4 regions of the Streptomyces sp. NPDC026673 genome follow, and region 1 is predicted to be linked to each of the others. Evidence: riboswitches for the same ligand, from Rfam matches in the RefSeq annotation. Region 1 holds a riboswitch; each other region holds the start of a gene.

The links. A riboswitch is a leader RNA that binds a small molecule or an ion and turns the genes downstream of it on or off. The one in region 1 is predicted to bind cyclic di-AMP.
Region 2: linked by a shared signal. The riboswitch ahead of AB0F62_RS21685 (M23 family metallopeptidase) and the one ahead of AB0F62_RS35165 (NlpC/P60 family protein) in region 1 are both predicted to bind cyclic di-AMP.
Region 3: linked by a shared signal. The riboswitch ahead of AB0F62_RS30665 (transglycosylase family protein) and the one ahead of AB0F62_RS35165 (NlpC/P60 family protein) in region 1 are both predicted to bind cyclic di-AMP.
Region 4: linked by a shared signal. The riboswitch ahead of AB0F62_RS00400 (M23 family metallopeptidase) and the one ahead of AB0F62_RS35165 (NlpC/P60 family protein) in region 1 are both predicted to bind cyclic di-AMP.

Annotation. Positions count from the first base shown of each region.
Region 1 is NZ_JBEZXR010000079.1:14,825-18,530, reverse strand. It holds gene AB0F62_RS35175 (NlpC/P60 family protein) at 1-142, opposite strand, end outside; gene AB0F62_RS35170 (hypothetical protein) at 496-849, shown strand; gene AB0F62_RS35165 (NlpC/P60 family protein) at 866-1,984, opposite strand; cyclic di-AMP (ydaO/yuaA leader) riboswitch at 1,992-2,150, opposite strand; gene pcrA (DNA helicase PcrA) at 2,468-3,706, shown strand, end outside.
Region 2 is NZ_JBEZXR010000031.1:65,735-69,440, reverse strand. It holds gene AB0F62_RS21695 (HPr family phosphocarrier protein) at 1-63, shown strand, start outside; partial or broken gene AB0F62_RS21690 (GntR family transcriptional regulator) at 255-979, opposite strand; gene AB0F62_RS21685 (M23 family metallopeptidase) at 1,235-1,999, opposite strand; cyclic di-AMP (ydaO/yuaA leader) riboswitch at 2,014-2,171, opposite strand; gene AB0F62_RS21680 (pitrilysin family protein) at 2,412-3,706, opposite strand, start outside.
Region 3 is NZ_JBEZXR010000058.1:11,730-15,435, reverse strand. It holds gene AB0F62_RS30675 (GNAT family protein) at 1-251, shown strand, start outside; gene AB0F62_RS30670 (aldo/keto reductase) at 409-1,416, opposite strand; cyclic di-AMP (ydaO/yuaA leader) riboswitch at 2,040-2,229, shown strand; gene AB0F62_RS30665 (transglycosylase family protein) at 2,234-3,391, shown strand; gene AB0F62_RS30660 (SAM-dependent methyltransferase) at 3,609-3,706, shown strand, end outside.
Region 4 is NZ_JBEZXR010000001.1:84,700-88,405, forward strand. It holds cyclic di-AMP (ydaO/yuaA leader) riboswitch at 1,024-1,163, shown strand; gene AB0F62_RS00400 (M23 family metallopeptidase) at 1,505-2,449, shown strand; gene AB0F62_RS00405 (hypothetical protein) at 2,570-2,851, opposite strand; gene AB0F62_RS00410 (DUF6227 family protein) at 2,976-3,706, opposite strand, start outside.

The DNA of each region.
Region 1 (3,706 bases):
CGTCCGCGGTCAGCCGGGGCTCGGCGTGGCCGGCCTCGCCGAACATCGTCACGGAAGCCGCGCCCGCGAGGGCGAGACCGGCGGCGGTGCGCGCGGTCGCGCCGGCGAGGCCGCGCTCCTTGGGCCTTCTGTGCGACGCCACGCGCCGTCACTCCTTCCGGGCTGCCGTCCGTACGTCCCCCGGTGGTCCGGCGGCGGGCGGACGGGGAGCCGTCCACCGCCGGACCTTCGGCGGGGGTGGCCGTGCCGGGGAACACCGGGGAACGGGGTCCTCGCGGCAGTGGGGATCGGCCACCTGGGGCAGGACGCTAAACCTGGACGTCGGGAGCGAGAGCCGGAGTGTGCGGGACTGGTCCGATTCGGCCGCGGTCTGCCCGCCGATGACCGCTGTTCGACGGGTGACCTGGTCACTTGCGGTCCGGCCGTGACCGATGTGAGGGAAGAGGGGCACCTCGGTGCCGGGTGCTGGTATGGGCGTGACTAGGGTCCTGAGCCATGGACGTACTCATCAACCTCTTCGTCGGCCTGCACATCATCGGCATCGCCGCGCTGCTGGGCGGCTTCCTCACCCAGATGAAGGCCATGGGCCGTGGCGAGGCCCGCTTCGTTCCGGGCATGCTGCACGGCGCGCTGACCATGCTCGTCACCGGGGTGGTGCTGGTCGGCCTCAACCAGGCCGACGACCAGCCGGTCAACAACATCAAGATCGGCATCAAGCTCGCGATCCTGGTGGTGATCCTCGGCCTGGTCTACGTCAAGCGGGACGAGGAGAAGGTGCCGGCGGCGGCCTTCGGCACCGTGGGCGCGCTGACCACCGCCAACATCTTCATCGCCGTGCTGTGGACCTGAGCACCGCGCGGACCGCTCAGGCCATCCGGGCGTAACCGTAGATCGGCATCTCGGTGATCGGGGCGATCTTCACGACGCTGCCCGTGTGCGGGGCGTGGATCATCTGGCCGCCGCCGATGTAGAGGCCGACGTGGGTGATGTCCGAGTAGAAGAAGACCAGGTCGCCCGGTTGCAACTGGTCGGCGGTGACACGGCTGCCGAAGTCGACCTGGTCGTAGGTGACGCGGGGGATGGAGACGCCCGCGGCGGCCCAGGCGGCCTGGGTCAGGCCCGAGCAGTCGTAGGAGTTCGGGCCCGTGGCGCCGTACACGTACGGCTTGCCCAACTGGGCGCGCGCGAACTCGATCGCCTTGGCCGCCTTGGCGGCGTAGGTCCCGGACGCGGCCGTCGAGCCCGTGGACGAACCCGAGGCGGTGTTCTGCGCCGCGGCCTTCTCCCTGGCGGCGATCTGGGCGGCCTTCTCGGCCGCCTCCTCCTGGCGCTTCTTCTCCAGCGCCGCCAACCGGGCCTTCTCCTGGGCGGTGAGGCTGTTCAGCAGCTTCTGCGCCGCGGCCAGCTTCTGCTTGACGGCCGTCTTCTCCGTGTTCAGCCGCTGCTGCGCCTCGGTCAGCTTCTGCAGGCTCTCGACGGCCTCCGCGCGCTTCTGCGTCGTTACGGCCTGCTCGGCGCGGAAGGTCTCCAGCGCCTGCTCCTGGCGGTCGGACAGGCGGTTCATCAGGTGCGCCTGGTCCAGGAACTGCTGCGGGTCGGAGGTGAGCAGGAAGGTCGTCGTCCCGTCCAGACCGCCGCCGCGGTACTGCGCCGCCGCGTACTCGCCGATCGTGCGGCGGGCGTCGTTGAGCGTCTCGGTCTTGCGGGCCACCTGGTCGAGCAGCGCGTCGGCCCGCGACCGCTGCTTGTCGGCCTGCTCCTTGGCGCCGTTGTACCGCTCGGTGGCGGCCTCGGCCTGGTGGTGGAGCGTGTCGACCCGGGCCTTGACCTCGGTGATCGAGGGCTTGTCGGGTGAGGCGGGCGCGGCGCTCGCGCTCTCGCCGAAGAGGGTGACCGTCGCCAGTGCGGCGGTCGTGAGTCCCACGGCAGCACGAGGGCCGGGGACGGTCAGCGCGCGGGGGCGCGGCTTGCGGTGCGTCGCCAAGTCGGGCGGCTCCTTCCGTGGACCGCCTACCGGGTTAGCTGTCGGGTTCGGGCTTCGGAAGGCCGCCCTACCGTCCGTCCGGGCGCGCCGCGCTCGTACGGACCGATTCACCCCAAGGTCGTGGGTCCCCGGCTCCGGCGGTCGCCGGACTCAGCGGAGGCGGCCCGTGACGGCACGGTCGCCGCCGCTCGGAGCGGACCGCCTGATGCGGCACGGTAGTCAACTGCGGGGGTCTGTGGGAACCCTGGTGTTCGATTTGTCCGCAATCATTTCGTGACCTTCACGATTCGGGGCCGTGACGCGGCCGCTCCGGGGACCGGCCGTGTCGGGACGGTGGCGCGCCGCGACCGGCGGAGGCGACCGGCGGCGGTGTCCGGGGGCGACCGGGGGTGCGGACGGGGACCCGGCGGACCCGGGCGGGCTCGGGCGGGCTCGGGCAAGCGGGGCAACGCTGTCCGTCCCACGCCCTAGACTCGGGAGGCGATGAGCAGCCTCTTTGACGACAGCTTCCTGGCCGGCCTCGAACCGACGGAGGAGCAGCCCCCGCCGCCTCCCGAGGACGAGCCCGAGACGGTGCCCGACGATCTCTTCGAGGGGCGCTTCGACGCGCCCGTCGACCGGGACGCGTACTACCGCGACGGCGCCGCGCGCCCGGCCGTCGACCCGGCCGCGCTGCTCGAGGGGCTCAACGAGGAGCAGCGCGCCGCGGTCGAGCACTCCGGCTCCCCGCTGCTCATCGTCGCCGGCGCCGGCTCCGGCAAGACCCGGGTGCTCACCCACCGCATCGCGTATCTGCTGGGCGCCCGCAAGGTGCACCCGGGCCAGATCCTGGCGATCACCTTCACCAACAAGGCCGCCGGCGAGATGAAGGAGCGCGTCGAGCAGCTGGTCGGCCCGCGCGCCAACGTGATGTGGGTCTCCACCTTCCACAGCGCGTGCGTCCGCATCCTGCGCCGGGAGTCCAAGAAGCTCGGCTTCACCTCCAGCTTCTCGATCTACGACGCGGCCGACTCCAAGCGCCTGATGGCGCTGGTCTGCCGCGACCTGGACCTGGACCCCAAGCAGTTCCCGCCGAAGTCCTTCAGCGCCAAGGTCTCCAACCTCAAGAACGAGCTCATCGACGAGGAGACCTTCGCGGACCAGGCGGAGAACCCCTTCGAGAAGAAGCTCGCCGAGGCCTACGCGATGTACCAGTCGCGGCTGCGCGAGGCCAACGCGCTCGACTTCGACGACATCATCATGACCACGGTCAACCTGCTCCAGGCCTTCCCGGACGTCGCCGAGCACTACCGGCGCCGCTTCCGCCACGTCCTGGTCGACGAGTACCAGGACACCAACCACGCCCAGTACACGCTGGTGCGCGAGCTGGTCGGGACCGGTGACGCGGAGGAGGGCGGCGAGGGGCCCGCCGAGCTGTGCGTGGTCGGCGACGCCGACCAGAGCATCTACGCCTTCCGCGGGGCGACGATCCGCAACATCCTCCAGTTCGAGGAGGACTACCCGCAGGCCCGCACCATCCTGCTGGAGCAGAACTACCGCTCCACCCAGACCATCCTGTCGGCCGCCAACGCCGTCATCGAGCGCAACGCCTCCCGCCGCCCCAAGAACCTGTGGACGGAGGCCGGCCAGGGCCCGGTCATCACCGGCTATGTCGCCGACCAGGAGCACGACGAGGCGCAGTTCATCGCCGACGAGATCGACCGGCTCACCGACGCCGGCGAC
Region 2 (3,706 bases), on a different contig from region 1:
GCACTCGACGGCCTGGCCAAGCTGGTCTCCGAGGGGCTGGACGAACTCCCCGAGACCGTCTGAAGTCCCCGAAGCATCGCCGCAAGCCGCGGTACGGCGGTCGCGGTACGACGAAAGAGGCGGCCGCGAAAATCCGACCGGATTTCGCGGACCGCCTCTTCCCGTCGGCGGAACGAATTCCGCGCAGCGCGCAGCAGAATCGGGCACGGGAATAGCCCGCGCACCAATTCATAGAGTTGTATACGGCACTTCTGTTAAACGCGGACGCCCGATGTGTTTACGGCGTGTTTCCGATTCCTCACCGCGCCGCCGCCCCGCGCCCCGTCCGCTCCGGACGGCGCAGCCGGTGCGCCGGAGTCGCCCGCTCCACATGGGCCGCCATCAGCCGGCGGGCCCGCTCCGCGTCGCCGCGCGCCACCGCGTCCACGATCGCCCCGTGCTCCTCCCAGGACTCCACGGCACGGCCCGGGGTGTCCACCGCGTACACCCACGCGATCTTGTGCCGCAGCTGGGTCAGCAGCGCCACCAGGGTCGGGCTGCCGGACGCCTGGGCGAGCGTCTCGTGGAACCAGCCGTCCAGCGCGGGCAGGTCCGACAACTGCCGCTGGAGGGAACGCTCCTGGCCGAGCCGGACGAGCCCGCGCAGCACCTTCACATGCGCCTCGGTACGCCGCTGCGCCGCCCGCGCGGCCCCCAGCGGCTCCAGCAGGCCGCGGATGTCCAGCAGGTCGGCGGCCTCCTGCTCGGTCGGCTCGGCGACGGACGCCCCGGCGTGCCTGCGGGTCTGCACGAAGCCCTCGGACTCCAGGGTGCGCAGCGCCTCGCGCACCGGGACCCGGGACACCCCGTAGCGCTTGGCCAGCTGCTCCTCGGTCAGCCGGCTGCCGGGCGCGAAGAACCCGCTGATGATGTCGTCACGGATCGCCGTGCACACCGCCTGGGCCGCAATTCGGCGCCCCGCGCCGCCGGTCCCGTTCACGTCCGACCCCACATCGCAGGTTCCTTTCGGTGCGCGCCGACAGCCGTCGATTAATCCCCGCGTAACGGAGGAGCCGGCGTTTCTGCGGCGACTCTATTCCAGCACGGCGGCGATTCCGACGGCAGCCCTGAATTCATGGAACGTTTTTGGACAGTCCACGGCCGGGAAGCGCCGGGCACGCCGAAGGCCCCGGCGGGGGAACCGGGGCCTTCGTGTGGGGGGAGGGGAGTGGCTCGGATGCGGCTTTGACGCCGCTCAGATGCGGACGCCCTTGGAGCGCAGGTACGCCAGCGGGTCCACGTCGGCGCCGTAGGCCGGGGCCGTACGGGCCTCGAAGTGCAGGTGCGGACCGGTCACATTGCCGGTGGCGCCCGACAGGCCGATCTGCGAGCCGGCGGAGACGGTCTGACCCACCGACACGCCCAGCGACGACAGGTGGGCGTACTGGGTGTACATGCCGTCCGCGTGCCGGATCACGACGTTGTTGCCGTAGGAGCCGCCCCAGCCCGCCTCGACGACGGTGCCCGCGCCGACGGCGTGCACCGGGGTGCCGACGGAGGCCTGGAAGTCCACTCCGGTGTGGTAACCGGACGACCACAGGCTGCTGGTGGCGTGGTAGGGGGTGCCGATGGAGCCGGCGACCGGCGGCATCCAGCCGCCGAGCGTGCCGCGGGCCCCGGCACCGCTCCTCGCCGCACGCGAGGTGGCGGCCTCCCGGGCGGCCTTGGCCTTGGCCGCCTTGGCGGCGGCCTCCTTGGCGGCCCGCTCGCGGGCGACGGCCTTGGCGTGCGCGACCTGGGCCTCGTGGCGCTTGCGCGCGACGTCGGCGGCCTGGTGCTGGGCCGACGCCTGGTCGGCGAGGTGCGCCGCGAGGTCGCCGGCGACGGCGGCGCAACGGGCGAAGGCGGAACCGTCGGTCCTGGTGTCGGCGGCGGCCGCGGGCCCGACGAACGCACCGGTGGTCATGGCGGTCAGCGCGGCGGCGCCGGCCAGAGTGGAACGCATGGAGAACGACGCCATGGGCAGGCGGAGATCCTTTCCTTCCTTCTCGCCTACCGGGTTAGCTGACGGGTTCGGAGCAGGAAGGTCTCCTACGGGCGGCGCACGCCGCCCGATTCACCCCAGGGGACATCACAGGTGGGTCCCCGGCTCCCCAGGCTCACGCCCGACGGGGACTCGGCGATCGTTGCTCCGGTGCCGCGGGTGGCGGCTGCTTCCGCCGGACAACCCGAGGACGCTAACCGGGCGTTGCGCCCGGCTCCAAAAAAATCCGGCAATATGTGCCGGATGCCACACCGGGACCCAAGCCGCCGCAACGGAACGTGATCGGAGTCACGGGCGGGCTCGTACGGCACCGACCGGGCGCCCCGCCTCCGCCCGGGCACGCCGCGGCCCCGGGCGCCACAGGGGCTCCCGGGGCCGCGGCCGGGGGCTAGGCTCCCGTGACGACCTCGACCGGGCCGATGCCCAGCTCGCGGACGGGGCCGGCGATGGCGGACGCGTCCCCGACGAGGACGACGACGAGCCGGTCCAGCGGGAAGGCGTTGACCGCCGCGGCCGTCGCCTCGACCGTGCCGGTCGCGGCGAGGCGCTCGTAGAGCCGGGCCTGGAAGTCGTCCGGCAGATACTGCTCGACCTGGTCGGCGAAGGTCCCCGCCACCGCCGAGGCGGTCTCGTAGCGCAGCGGGGCGACGCCCACCAGGTTCTGGACGGCGACGTCACGCTCCTCGTCGGTCAGGCCGTCCGCCGCCAGGGTCTGCAGCACCTGCCAGGCGTCGGCCAGCGCGGGGGCCGTGACGTCGGTCGCCACGGACCCGCTGATGCCGAGCAGGGAGGCACCGGTGCCCTCGGGGGTGGAGAGCAGCACCTGACCGAAGGCCCGCACGCCGTAGGTGTAGCCCTTCTCCTCGCGCAGGACGCGGTCCAGGCGGGAGGTCAGCGTGCCGCCGAGGCAGTACGTGCCGAGCACCTGGGCGGCCCACACGGGGTCGTGGCGGTCGGCGCCCGCCCGGCCGACGAGCACCTGGGTCTGGACGGAGCCGGGCCGGTCGACGATCACGACCCGCGCGGTGTCGTCCGCGGTGATCGAGGGCAGCGGGCGGCGCTCGGCGGGCTTGCCGCTCCACTCCCCCACCGTGCCCTCCAGGAGCGCCTCCAGATCGATCCCGGCGAGATCACCGACCACGACGACGGTGGAGGTGGACGGCCGCACGTGCGTGTCGTAGAAGGCGCGGACGGCGGACGCGTCGATGCGCGCGACCGTCTCCTCGGTGCCCTGGCGCGGCCGGGAGCAGCGCAGGTCGGCGGCGAAGAGCTCCTTGGACAGCGCCATGGCGGCGCGCCGCGCGGGGTTGGCCAGCTCGTGCGGGATCTCGTCGAGGCGGTTGCCCACCAGCCGCTCGACCTCGTCCTCCGGGAACGCCGGGGCGCGCAGCGCGTCGGCGAGCAGGCCCAGGGCCTTGTCCAGACGCGAGGCGGGCACCTCCAGGGAGACCCGCACACCGGGGTGGTCGGCGTGGGCGTCGAGAGTGGCCCCGCAGCGCTCCAGCTCGGCGGCGAACTCCTCCGCGCTGTGCTTGTCGGTGCCCTCGGACAGCGCGCGGGCCATGATCGTGGCGACGCCGTCCAGGCCCTCCGGCTCGGCGTCGAGCGGCGCGGAGAGCAGCACCTCGACGGCGACGACCTTCTGGCCGGGGCGGTGGCCGCGCAGCACGGTCAGCCCGTTGG
Region 3 (3,706 bases), on a different contig from region 1:
ACACCGAGGCGAAGCTGCTGCTGCTCACGCACGCCTTCGACGTGTGGGGTGTGCTCCGCGTCACTCTGAAGACGGACGCGCGCAATGCGCGCTCCCGCGCGGCGATCGAACGGATCGGCGGCCGCTTCGAGGGCATCCGTCGCGCCCACACCCTCGCCGTCGACGGCACCGTCCGCGACAGCGCGTACTTCTCGATCCTCCGTGAGGAGTGGCACGGCGTCCGCTCCGCCCTGGAGGCCCGGCTCACCTGAGCGCCGCGGTCCGCCGGCGCCCTCGGCCAAGGTGCGGTGACAAGGCCGTCGAAGGGTGGGGCCACGGCCGCCGGGGGCACGGCCGAGGCCGTTGACCGCGCGATCGGGCCGGCTCCCGGGGGAGCCGGCCCGATCGGTTGCGCGGGGGATGTCCGACCTACGGGATCTCGACACCCGCCTCCGCCGAGAGGCGGTCGATCTCGGCGAGCTCTTCCGCGCTGAGCGGGCCCGCGTCGAGGGCGGCGAGGTTCTGGTCGAGCTGTGCGACGCTGCTCGCGCCGATGAGGACCGACACGACCCGCGGGTCGCGGAGCACCCAGGCCAGGGCCAGCTGGGCGAGGGTCTGGCCGCGCTCGCCGGCGAGCTTGTCGAGGGCGCGCAGGAAGGCGAGCTTCCGGTCGGTCAGGGCGTCGCGCTTGAGGAAGTGGCCGAGCGCCATCCGCGAGTCGGCCGGGACGCCGTCGAGGTAGCGGTCGGTGAGCTGGCCCTGGGCGAGCGGGGAGTAGGCGATCAGAGCGGTGCCGGTGTCGCCGACGGCGTCGAGGACGCCGGCCTCCGGCTCGCGCTGGAGGATGCTGTACGCCGCCTGGTGGATCAGGAGCGGGGTACCCAGTTCGCGCAGGATCTCCGTGGCGCGGCGGTGTGCCTCGGCGGGGTAGTTGGAGATGCCCGCGTACAGGGCCTTGCCCTGGCGGACCGCGGAGTCCAGGGCGCCCATGGTCTCCTCCAGGGGCGTGTCCGGGTCGAAGCGGTGCGAGTAGAAGACGTCGACGTAGTCCAGGCCCATGCGGCCCAGGGACTGGTCGAGGGAGGAGAGCAGGTACTTGCGGCTGCCCCATTCGCCATAGGGGCCGGGCCACATGTCGTAGCCGGCCTTGGTGGCGATGAAGAGCTCGTCGCGGTACGGACGGAAGTCCTGGGCGAAGAGGGTGCCGAAGTTCGCCTCGGCGGATCCGGCGGGCGGGCCGTAGTTGTTGGCCAGGTCGATGTGAACCACGCCACGGTCCACGGCGCGGCGCAGCACCGCGCGCTGGGTCTCCAGCGGAGAGGTGTCGCCGAAGTTGTGCCACAGGCCCAGGGACACGACGGGCAGCAGGACCCCGCTGCGCCCGGTCCTGCGGTATTCCATCGAGGCGTAGCGGTCGTCGGCGGCGAGATAGGGCACGCGAAGGCTCCCGGGCGATGTAAGAAAATGTGCGGGATTGGGAGGCTACCGTCGCCGAATCGGCCCTGTCACGTCCGTTTTCCGGACGTCGGCTCTTCTGCGCGCCCCGGCGGAAGGGGAGTTGTGGCCCACGTCACACCCTTCGCCGGGTTGTGTCGCCGTCGGCGGGAATCGACCGGACGCCTCGGCGGTTGCCTCGTGGGGGCGTTGTGCCGGGCGGGGGGTCAGGGGGCGTTGCCCGGCGGCGGGTTGGATCGATCCACCTCATGTCTTATCCGGCATTAAGGTGCTTAACCGGACATATGCCCCCACAGTGCATGCGCCGGGAATCGATGCGTGATGCGTGTCACGCGGCGAACACGCTGCGGAGGTTCCGGGCGACCGAGCGTCGAATTTTCCCTCTCGTTTTCACCGTGTGATAGCGCGGGATTACCGCCGGCCATATTTTCGCCTACGCAGAGCGGACACTTCTCACCGAAAGTCACAGATGTGATTGATCGACTTGCGGGTATTCGGGGCACGTGATTCCGCTCCTTGCTCCGGAAGGATTCCGTCGTTTAGCTTCCAGATCTCGCAGGACAAATGCCTGCGAGATTCTTCCGGGTAGAACGCCTAGTCCTGCCGCTGCCCGGACGCCGGATGACAAGACCGCACGGCAGGAGCGGGGGACCCAAGGTAAGTGCCGTTCCCGTTGGTCACGGGACGGCTTGGGGTGAAGTCGCAGCGACGTGCCTTTATTTGGCATGCCGCATTGCGGCCGGGCATCTCCAGCCCGAACCCGACAGCTCACCTCGCAGGCGTCGGAGAGGAATTCGGCATGCCCGGTAAGGGAAAGCACCGTCGTCCCCGCAACATCCGCCTGACCCGTATCAGCGCGATCGCCGGCACCACGGGTGCCGCCGTGGCGCTCCCGATCGTCGGTGCCGCCGGTGCCCACGCCGCGCCCGTGAGCGTCTGGGACAAGGTCGCGGCCTGCGAGAGCACCAACAACTGGTCCATCAACACCGGTAACGGCTTCTACGGCGGCCTGCAGTTCACGCAGAGCACCTGGGCCGGCTTCGGCGGCACCAAGTACGCCCCGCGCGCCGACCTCGCCACCAAGGCGGAGCAGATCGCCGTCGCCGAGAAGGTCCTCGCGACCCAGGGCCCGCAGGCCTGGCCCGTGTGCGGCCCCAAGGCCGGTCTGACGAAGGCGATGGCCAACCCGTCGGCCACCCCCGCGAGCGTCTCGGGTACCCCCGCCAAGCCGGCCGCCAAGCCCGCCACCACCGCTCCCGCCAAGAAGGCCGAGGCGCACAAGCCCGCCGCCTCCGCCGCGAAGAGCGCCGGCGGTTCCTACAAGGTCGCGGGCGGCGACACCCTCTCCAAGATCGCCGACGCCCAGTCGGTCGAGGGCGGCTGGCAGAAGCTGTACGGCAACAACAAGTCCGTCATCGGCGGCAACCCGAACCTGATCTACCCGGGCCAGGTCCTGTCCCTGGGCGAGAAGGCCGTCGCCAAGGCCGCGTCCAACGCCGCGAAGGCCGCCCCGGCCGCCAAGCCGGCCGTCGCCAAGGCCGCCAGCACCTCCGGCTACACCGCCCCGCTCGACCGCGTGACCCTGGGCACCGCCTACCACCAGGCCGGCGCCATGTGGTCGAAGGGCTACCACACCGGTGTGGACTTCATCGCCTCCACCGGCACCAAGGTGAAGTCGATCGCCTCCGGCACCGTGGTCTCCGCGGGCTGGGGCGGCTCGTACGGCAACCAGGTCGTCGTCAAGCACGCCGACGGCCGGTACTCGCAGTACGCCCACCTGTCCTCGCTGTCGGTCTCGGCCGGCCAGACCGTCTCCGCCGGGCAGCAGCTGGGCCTGTCGGGCGCCACTGGCAACGTCACCGGTCCGCACCTGCACTTCGAGGTGCGCACCACCCCCGACTTCGGTTCCGACATCGACCCGCTGGCGTACCTGCGCGCCCACGGCGTCAACGTCTGATCGAACTGCTTGATCGAACTGATCCACCGTCATCCGGCGGTAGCATGTGCCCTGTTCCCGTTCCCGGGGAACAGGGCACATGCCTTTGGTCTGTGACCGAAAACGGATCGAATATTTCCATTTCTTGTTTCCTCTCGAACGGTCGATCAGTAGCCTCTGTCGCACATGGTCGTGTCCACGACCAGTCGCCCTGATCCCCGACGAGCTGGAGCCGTTGATGGAGCGTCCTGCCTGGGCCCCGCAAGGCATCGACCTTTCCGTGCCGAGCGTGTCCCGCATCTACGACTACTACCTGGGCGGCTCGCACAACTTCGA
Region 4 (3,706 bases), on a different contig from region 1:
CACCCAACTGCGGGCGTATGAGGGCCTGACCGTCAACACCCTGGAGACCTTCTGGGCCGCGGGGGTCGAACTCGCCGACGGCGACGGCCCGCTACATCGGCACCGAGGACGGGCTGCGCGAGGGCCTGGACGAGCTCGGCCGGCTCGGTGGCCGACAACCTCAACCCGGAATCCCCGGAAGCGGACTGAGCGGTCGTCCTCGCCCGGTTCACGGAGGGCGGAGTGCGCTGATGCGCAATTGGTCCCACGCCTGCAACCGGCTCGACGCCAGCCTCGCCCCGGTGTCCGCTTCGGTGTGGCCCGGCTCCCCGGGGGCGCCGCCCACGGCGGGCAGAGCCTGGGCGTCGCGGTGACCAGTGACGGGTGACCGGTGACCGGCGACTGGTGACCGGCGACTGGTGACCGGCGACGCCGCGGACCCGATCCGCTTCCCGACCGGACGCGATGCCCAACATGACCCGCTCCGGGCGGGTTTAGCCCTCGCGCGGCAGTCTGCATACGGCACCGGGGATGTCAACTGTGACGATCCTCACGACCCCCGCGCCTGGTTCCGCGACCGCCCCGAGGGTCGCGGCTCGGAACCCTCGCCCGCGCCGTCCGCCGCGGCCTCCGATTGCGCGGCCTCGCCGCGGTGCGCGCCGCAGGCCGCCAGGGCGCGTCCGGCGACCGCGCACTACGTCACGTTCTCCCCGGTCCCGCGGCGTGAAGTGCACGGAATGCTCTCGGCGCACCGCGGCGCCGACGTGGCGACCGGGCGTCTCGACGGCCGTCTGGGCCGCGCGTTGGGCGGCGGGATCCCGGGGTGACCATCACTCCTCGTGAGCAGGCCGCTCCCTTCCGCATAACGACTGACGCACACTCACATCTCCCGTAGGTCACGGCTGTCACGCCCTGATGTCCGTTAATGTCCTTTCCATCCCCATAGATTCCCGTCATGAACTCGCTTGAGTGGCTTGGAATTGGCGGGCGCCTCTATTAACGTTCGATAACGCAGCGCGGTCGTCCCGCCGCCGACAGGGCGGCGCCGTGCGCTTGCCGAATCCCGTCCGCGGGAACCGGGGAACCACTTCCTGGGGTGAATCGGGGGCCGTTCGCGGTCCTCGTAGGAGACCTTCCTGCTCCGAACCCGTCAGCTAACCCGGTAGGCGAGAAGGAAGGAAAGGAGCGCGCCCGAGTGGCGTCGAACGAGCCTGCCCTGATACCCGGACAGCAACAGGGGTCCGTCACCTCGTACCCCGAGTGGGACACCGCCGAGTGGAACATCGCAGCCGGCTGGAACCCCCCGGCTGCCGAGCAGGCGCCGCCGACGAAGAACGCGATCGACGGCTGGGACACCGGCCAGTGGAACATGGCCGCCGGCTGGTTCGAAGCCGCCAACGCCACGCAGTCCGAGGCCCCCACGCAGTCCGAGGCCGCCGCGGAGCACGAGCCCGTCACGGAGCCCGAGACCGGTGCCGCGGGCGAGGCGTACGAGACAGCCGCCGTCGCGCACCCGTTCGGCGAGATCGAGCCCGAGGACGGCCCGCAGTCCGGCGCCGCACTCTACGAAGGCCCGCAGGCCGAGCCGTGGAACCCCACCGAGGAGTCCACCGCCCCCGTGCGCGGCCGGCACCGCGTCGCCAAGCAGCGTTCCATGGGCCGCGGTTCCGCGGTCTTCGGAGTGGCGGCCGTGGCCGTGCTGGGCGTCGGAGGGGTCGCCACCGCCGAGGGCAAGAACCCGCTTCCCGTCTCCCTTCCCCACCTGCCCGACGCGTCCCAGCTGCCCGGCATCGGCGCCCTGGTCGACGACGACAGCGCCCCCGAGGCCAAGCCCGTCGCCGAGGCCCTGCGTCCCGACGCGGGGGAGGCGCTGCGCAACCGCATCCTCGACCAGGCCCAGCAGCAGCGGAACGCCGCCGACCGGGCCGCCAGGAACGCGGCGCAGCAGGAGGCCACCGCCAAGGCCGCCAAGTCCGCGGCGGCTGAGCGGGTCCGCGCCGAGGCCGCCGCCAAGAAGAAGGCCGCGGCGGAGGCGGCGAAGAAGCTCGAGGCCGAGCGCCTGGCCGAGCTCGCCAAGAGCTTCGTCAAGCCGGTCTCCTCGTACACGCTGACCGCCGGCTTCGGCGAGTCCAGCTCGCTGTGGGCCAACACCCACACCGGCCAGGACTTCGCCGCCCCGACCGGCACCCCGGTCAAGGCCATCCACAGCGGCACCATCACCGAGGCCGGATGGGCCGGTTCCTACGGCTACCGCATCATCCTGACCCTCGACGACGGCACCGAGCTCTGGTACTGCCACCTCTCCTCGATGATCGTCACCTCCGGCAAGGTCAACACCGGTGACACCATCGGCCGCGTCGGCGCGACCGGCAATGTCACCGGCCCGCACCTGCACCTGGAGGTGCGCCCCGGCGGCGGCGACCCGATCGGCCCGATGGGCTGGCTGCGCAGCAAGGGCATCTCCGTCTGAGTCCGTCCGGGGCAACCCGACGGCGAACGACGCCACAGACACCGGCGGCCTGGTGACACCCCCCGACACCAGTGCCGCCGGTCCGTCGTCTCCGCTCCCGCGGGCCCCCTCGCGGTCCGCCTAGGGAACGACGAAGTTGTACAGCTCCGAGACCCTCGGCGGCCCGCTCGGCTCCGGGAACCCGGACTCCTTGGCGGCGGGCATCATGATCTCCATGAAGGCCTCCAGCGCCTGCGCGGACTGCCACACATTGACCAGTCGCAGACCCTCGTTGGTGATCACGGCGGCATGCGAGAGCAGTCCCGCGGGAGGGTGCTCGGGCCCGAACCCCGCGCGGTGGTTCGCCTCCTCGTACTGCAGGGCCGTCACGCCGGGGAACTCGACCTCCGCCAGGACCGCCATGGGAACCTCCCGCCTCCCATCGACTCGCCTACGCCCCAATTTCCTCCGGCTGCACTCCGGCCGCAATCCGGCCGGGATCCCGCCGGGATCCCGCCGGGATCCGCGGCGTCCGGCTAGAGGGCGGCTAGAGGGCCTCGAGCCGTACGTCCGCGGAGTCGCAGGCCGCCGTCTCGTCGGCGTACACCTCGCACACCGGACGCCCGTCGGGGGTCATCGTGTGCTCGACCTCCCAGAGGCTGACCTCCTCACCGGTGGAAAGGAGGAAGGCGTGCTCGTACAGCGTCCAGCCGGCGACCCGGCCCGTGCCGATCCGGGTGTGCCGCCCGGTGACGTACGCGATGTCATGACCCACCGCCGAACCCAGCCGGGTGAGCAGCTCCTCGCCCGGCACGTCGGTGTTCTCGGCACGCCGCAGCACCCGCCAGGCATGCTCCGCGGAGTGGGCCTCCGTGTACTGCCGGGGCCCGGGTGTCAGCTCCATCGCCAACTGCGGCAGCCGGGCCAGCCACTCCGCCGCCTCCGCCTCCAGCTCCTCCGGCGAGGGCTCCCCGAAGCGCGCGTCGATCACGTGCTGGGCCGCGGCCAGCGTCGCCGGGTCGGAGTAGACCTCGTACAGCGGCTCGTCGCCGGGACCGGTGTTGTGCTCGATCTCCCACAGAAGCTGCGTGCTGCCGTCCGCCAGCAGGAACGCGTGCCGCAACGTCCGCCGGCTCAGCCGCCGCGGCGGTCCTTTGCGCTGCCGGAAGGAGGCCAGCTCCGTGCAGCCCATCAGCGCGGTCGCCAGCCGCCCCAGCACGTCGTCGTCGATGTCGAAGGCGTTCTGCGCCCTGGCCAGCACCACCTCGACGTCCGCCG